One region of the Romboutsia ilealis genome, then DNA from elsewhere that is predicted to be linked to it. Evidence: a T-box and tRNA genes for the amino acid it is inferred to sense, from the RefSeq annotation. Region 1 holds a T-box; the other holds one or more tRNA genes.

Region 1 (3,518 bases):
GTCCTTTTTCTCTTAAATCTTTAAAGACTTTTATAGCATTAGGAAGACCGCTGTTTAATACATTATAAGTATCAACTAAAAGTAAGCATTTATCTGGATAAATATCGGCATAAGCTTTGAATGCTTCTATTTCAGTATCAAATTTTTGAATCCAACTATGAGCTTGAGTACCCACAACAGGTATATCAAACATTTTACCAGCTAAAACATTGGCAGTAGCTGAGCAACCACCAATAACAGCAGCTCTAGATCCATATGTTCCAGCATCAGGCCCTTGTGCACGGCGAAGACCAAACTCAAATACTGGGTCTCCTTGAGCAGCAAAACATACTCTAGATGCTTTAGTTGCAATAAGTGATTGGAAATTAATTATTGTAAGTAAAGCTGTTTCTATAAGTTGTGCTTGATATAAAGGCGCTTTCACAGTAAGTATAGGTTCGTTAGGGAACATTATTGTTCCTTCTTCAACTGCATATATATCCCCTGTAAATTTAAAATCCTTTAAAAATGTTAAGAATTTATCAGAAAATAGGTTTAAACTTTTTAAATAAGCTAAATCATCTTCTGAAAAATGAATGTTATTTATATACTCCACAAATTGTTCTATACCACATACGATAGTATATCCGCCATTACACGCATTTTTTCTAAAGAACATATCAAAGATAACCATATCCTCATGAATGTTTTTTTCAAAATATCCGTTTAACATTGTAAGCTGATATAAGTCCGTAAGAAGTGTTAAATTTCTCATTGTATCTCTCCTTAATGTTAAAAAATTATAAAAACCCCATAATTATACTAAAACATAATATAGTAGAAGTTTCAAGTATAAAGTAGAACACAAGCTTCATAAAATTATTAAGAAGGGGGGATTTCAATGGGAAAAATTTGGTTTTACATGATTTCTATAGGGATAGTAGGAAGTATAATAACTAATAACTTAGGGGAATTAAATAAAGTTATATTAAATGAAGCTTCAAAAGGTGTAGAGTTTGCAATAAGTTTAGCTGGAGTAATGGCTCTTTGGATGGGAATAATGAACATAGCTAAAGATTCAGGATTAATAGATAAAATAGGAAAAAAATTAAATCCTATAATGAGAAGATTATTTCCATCCATACCTAAGGGGCATAAGGCAATGTCTTATATGGTTATGAACATGGCACTTAATATGGTTGGAGCAGGGAATGGTGCAACTGCTTTTGGATTAAAAGCCATGGAAGAATTACAGACTTTAAATAATAAAAAAGATACAGCCACGAATGATATGATTATGTTTTTAGTTATAAATATATCTTCAATTCAGATAATACCATTTACAATGCTTAAAATTAGGTTAGATTTAGGAGCTCAAAACCCAAGTGATATTATATTTACAACATTATTTGCAACAACAATGTCTACCATAATAGCTGTTATATCATGTAAACTGCTACAAGGGAGGAAAAGATAATGGAGTTATTTTCTAATATATTAGTACCACTTATAATACTTTACATAGTAATTTACGGAAAATCTAAAAAGATAGATATATATGATAGTTTTGTAAAAGGCGCAGTTGATGGACTAAAATCAGCATGGTCTATAACACCGTACATAATAGGAATATTTTTAGCTATAGGAGTATTTAAAACAGGTGGAGGTATAGAAGCCCTTGAATTCATATTTAAGCCTATAGCAAATTTAATGAGTATACCAAAGGAATTAATAGGATTAATAATAGTTAAGCCATTATCTGGTAGTGGAGCTTTAGGAATGTATACAGAACTTGCACAACGAGTAGGAGTAGATACTATTATTGAGAAAATGGGGTCTACAATAGTAGGAGCATCTGAAACAATATTTTACACTATGGCAATTTATTATGGTAGTTTAAAGATAAAAAATACTAGACATACATTAACTTGCGCAATGATAAGTCATGTAGTAGGAGTTATAGCATCTGTGTTTATATGTTATATAATGTTTGTATAAGAGAATTAGTGTATGATATAATTAGATATTAAGATATAAAAAACTATTTACATAAAATTTAAAATTTCCTATAATAATTTTAAGATATTTAAAAAATCAGTTATAATAATATGTATAAAATATATTATTATAGCAAAATATAGAAATGTATAAAGCTGAGAAAAGAAGAGTAAATAAGGATTTTTTCTACAGAGAGCTAGATTAGGTGAAAGCTAGCGTTAAATGAATTATTGAAGATGGTCTTGGAGCTTTTTATCTGAACGATTAATATCCTTAGGATAAAACGGTTAGACGCGTTATAGTCTACTAAGATATCTAATATTTATGTAGATGACTTATACATGATTAAATAGATAAATTAGGGTGGTACCGCGAATAATCTCGCCCCTATGTATATTCATAGGAGGCGAGTTTTTTAATATTAATTTCTACATATGAGGAGGAAGTATAATGACAAAACCAAGTTTTTATGTAACAACTCCTATATACTACCCAAGTGGTAACTTACATATAGGACATACTTATACAACTGTTGCAGCAGATGCAATAGCAAGATTTAAGCGTTTCTGCGGATACGATGTAAAGTTCTTAACAGGAACTGATGAGCACGGAGAAAAAATACAAAAGACTGCTAGAGAAAAGGGTATGACAGAAATAGAATACCTAGATGGAATGATAGCGGATATAAAGAAATTATGGAATACTATGGATATATCATATGATGATTTCATAAGAACTACTCAAGATAGACACAAAGTTATAATACAAAAAATATTTACTAAGTTATATGAACAAGGTGATATATATAAAGGTTCATATGAAGGAAGATATTGTACTCCATGTGAAAGTTTCTGGACTGAATCTCAATTATTAGAAGGAAATAAATGTCCAGACTGTGGAAGAGAGACTTATATAGCTAAAGAAGAAGCTTACTTCTTTAAACTATCTAAATATGAAGATAGATTAAGAGAATTGTTTGCTGATCCTAATTTCTGCTTCCCAGTATCAAGAAAGAATGAAATGGTTGCAAACTTCTTAGATAAAGGATTAGAAGATTTATGTGTAACTAGAACTACTTTTGATTGGGGTATAAAAGTACCGTTTGACGAGAAACATGTTATATATGTTTGGGTAGATGCATTATGTAACTATATAACAGCTTTAGGGTATATGAGTGAAAATGATGCTGACTATAAGAAATTCTGGCCAGCTAATGTTCATATAGTAGGTAAAGAAATAATGAGATTCCATACTATAATATGGCCTGCAATACTTATGGCATTAGGTGAAGAAGTGCCAACACAAGTATACGGACATGGTTGGATATTATTTGATAATGATAAAATGAGTAAATCAAAAGGAAATATAGTTTACCCAGAGCAAATGATAGAAAGATACGGAGTAGATGCTTTAAAATACTTCTTATTAAGAGAATTTGCATTTGGACAAGATGGAAACTACACTCATAGAAACTTTGTAACAAGACTTAACTCAGACCTTGCTAACGACTTAGGAAACTTAGTAAGTAGAACTGTTTCTAT
Region 2 (3,518 bases), 1.2 Mb from region 1:
TATCACTTGTTTTATATTCTTTTTCCGTAAAGTAAAACAACACTTGAGTTATTGGCAGGATTGTTTCTTTTGCCGAGAAATTTGATTTTTTATTAAATTCTATTTCTTCTATAGTTCTTATTTCTTCATACTTTGTTATATCTGTATCAGAAAACGTTCCTTTAAACGGTGTAGTTTTAGGTGCTAATATTTTATACTCTGACTTTAACTTCTCTAAACCCTGGTTAAAGCTTGATTTATCTAACTTAATCTTCATATTGTCTCCCTCCTAGAATTTGTTAAATAAATATTAACATCTGATTAACTTTTTAGTCTGTGATAAATATCACACTATGTTAAATTTTTGTCTTTTTATATAACAAAAAGTACCTTATTTTAGGTACTTAGTTTTAGTTTATTATTAAGTTGATTTAAAATAACTTGAAAGTTCATCTTTCTTTATATATACTTTTTTACCTTCTATTTTTACTAAGTTCTCATCTTGAAGTATTTTCATTGCTCTTGATAAACTTTCTCTTTTACAACCTAACATATCTGCTATATATGTAATTGTTAAATTAACATTTAATAGTGTCCATTCGCCCTTACATACACCAAACTCTTTTCCAATTCTATAAAGCTTTGCTGCTAACTTTTTGTCAATCCTTATTGATATTGAGTTTTTAAGCTGTCTATATAACCTTCTATTTGTATTTTGAGTATGAACTAATATGTTCTTAGTTAAAGCAAAATCATCTTCCATAACTTTAATAAAGTCTTTTGCTCTACATTCAAGTATTATAGACTTTTCAAAAGCTTCACAAGAAACTGTAGTAGTTTTTGATTTATCAAAACTTACTTCATTTATCATTTCACCATTTCTAAGTATGAATATTGCTTTTCTTTCTCCATTCTCATTCATCTTAAAAATTGATATCTTTCCAGTTTTTAAAAAATATACTTTATCAACTATATCTCTTTCATTAAATAATATTTCTTTTCTAGAAAGCTGTCTTTCTTTAAGGATTTTTTTTAGCTCTATTTTACTACTTTCTTTTATATCCTTAAATACCTCTATATTGTTCATATGTACACCTTTACTTTTTATATAAATTTCTATGTATTTTAGATTTATCAAATCTATCTATAAATACATTTTCTTCTTCACTATATCCTATAGGTACTATTGCATATGGCACTAATTTTTCAGGTAAATTTAAAGTTTCTCTTACTTTGTTGACTACTTTATTCTTTGGAAATACTCCTACCCAGCAAGATGCTAAACCTTGATTAGTTGCTTCTAACATTAAATTTTGAGTACTTGCACCTAAATCTTGTATCCACTTACCAGGTTTTATAAATTTATCTTTGTTTCCTAATACTACTATACAAATATTTGCATATTTTATATGTCTTGCTCTATGTTGACACTTTGATAATTTTTCTAAAACTTCATTATCATCTACAACTACAAATTCCCATGGACATGCACCTTTAGATGATGGTGCTTGCATTGCTGCTCTTAGAATTTCTTCTATTTTTTCTTCTTCCACTTTTTTATTTATATAAGTTCTTATTGATCTTCTTATTTTTATAGCTTCTAACATAACATCCTCCAAATTATATACATTTGCATAGCTAATACCATATTCAATTTTCATTTTATCAAATTTTGTATTTTTTACCAATATATGTTTAGCTAATTTTTATAAGTGTAATATATATCACATTTAAAGTATTTTTATTTATAATTTTATTCTTAATATAAAAAACTCTTATACCAAAAGATATAAGAGTTATATGCTTGTAATTGGTTGCGGAGGCAGGACTCGAACCTGCGACCTTTGGGTTATGAGCCCAACGAGCTGCCAACTGCTCCACTCCGCGATGTAATATATAATATATTTAATACTGTCTTTAATATATTATATATCAACTACATTAAAAATATTCATATTTTTTATATTCTTTTTAATAATTTTAACTACTCATATTAATTTAGTTTTATTTTCAGAATACATTAATTATAATATCTTATCTAAAAACTGTTTAGTACTTAAAATTATATTAAATATAGTTTAATATATAAAAAATTCGCTACGCTCATGTCGCCAACGATATGACACTCGCTACCGCTTCGGTCAGATCCGTTGCTCAAAATGTCCCTTGGTTATAAAAACCAAGAGACGAAATTTTCAGTAATGGTCTATTTTGATTCTGATCTTGTTGATTGTGCTAATTCATATTTTGCTAACCAAGCTTTTCTTTCAGCTTTTAATCTAGATGCTAAAACCTTGTATTCCTCTTCTGTATAGTAATTTCTTGGGTTATATTTTTCTATATCTATACCATTAACTTGTACTGGCACTTCATATCCCCATTCTTCATCTTCTACCCAATTAATAGTGTCTCTTGCTATTTCTTTCATTATAGTTGTTGATACTTTTATGCTTAATTTTTCACCTTTAAAGTCACCTTTAGCGCCAACACTACCTGTATTTAATATATAACATTCCATATCAGGATTGTTTTGTAGTATTTCTTTAAGTCTTAATCCCTCTTCTATTTCAGGTCCCATTATAAATGGATTAGTTCCGACACATCTTTTTGATTGACCAGCTTTTGTTGGATCTCCTGCTGAAGTTTCTATAGATTCACCTAACATAAATGCTTCTAAAGCTTGATCTGGATTTAATTTAACTACTGGAGGTACTATATCATTTCTTCTAGTTATAAATATTATTTTATTTGCTTTTTCTAAGTCTATAGTATCATCAGTATTTGGTACTTCACTTCTTAATATTATACCTCTACCATTTGAAGTTAAGCTTACATCATCAAAATCAACTTTTCCATCATCATAAACTTTTACATTTTCAAGGATCGCTCTATCTGTTGTAGCTGCTTTATATAATACACCTTGTTGTTCTGGATTTAGTCCTTCAGTTTTTATAAAGAATCCAGTTTCTGTTCCTACACAATATCCATTTTCGTCCATAAATATAACATCATCTTGTCTAACGATAGATTTTTCTTCACCAGTTAAACCATGGTCATGTATAGTTAAAGTTGTTTTTCCTGTTCCACTAAGGCCAAACATTATAAATCCAACATCTTTTAACTCATGATTTTTGTCATAAACTCTAAGAAGCTTACTTCCTGCATGGAATCCTAGTCCTCCTTCTTCTTTAACTTTATACATAGCCATTCTTAAGAAAGATTTCTTAGCTTCACCAAAATAGTCACTTCCTAATATTAAAGTTAATCCTGTTTCAGGATAAGCTATCATTATTCTTTCTGGCCATTCAGGGATATATATACTTAAAAGATCTGGATTTTCAGGATTTGATGATGGTTGTAATGTGTTATTCCACATATATGCTATTCTAGCGTATTCTTTAGATATATATAATCTACAATTATATGAAAACTTATCTCCCATACCCATTTGACGATCTACTCTTATTACATCTTTATCTTTTACATATTCAATAACTTTTTGTAGTATTTTATCTGCATCTTCTTGACTTATTTCTTTT

What was found. A T-box is a leader RNA that pairs with one kind of tRNA and senses whether it is charged. The one in region 1 lies ahead of metG (methionine--tRNA ligase), so its partner is inferred to be a tRNA-Met.
Region 2: it encodes a tRNA-Met, which carries the amino acid that the T-box ahead of metG (methionine--tRNA ligase) is inferred to sense. The anticodon was not compared.

What each region holds. Positions count from the first base shown of each region.
Region 1 is NZ_LN555523.1:13,372-16,889, forward strand. Features, by position in the region: gene CRIB_RS00075 (nicotinate phosphoribosyltransferase) at 1-754, opposite strand, end outside; gene CRIB_RS00080 (nucleoside recognition domain-containing protein) at 881-1,456, shown strand; gene CRIB_RS00085 (spore maturation protein) at 1,456-1,977, shown strand; T-box leader at 2,126-2,369, shown strand; gene metG (methionine--tRNA ligase) at 2,428-3,518, shown strand, end outside.
Region 2 is NZ_LN555523.1:1,228,968-1,232,485, forward strand. Features, by position in the region: gene asrA (anaerobic sulfite reductase subunit AsrA) at 1-256, opposite strand, end outside; gene CRIB_RS05775 (Crp/Fnr family transcriptional regulator) at 401-1,066, opposite strand; gene CRIB_RS05780 (nitroreductase family protein) at 1,077-1,586, opposite strand; tRNA gene CRIB_RS05785 (tRNA-Met) at 1,791-1,866, opposite strand; gene CRIB_RS05790 (phosphoenolpyruvate carboxykinase (ATP)) at 2,186-3,518, opposite strand, start outside.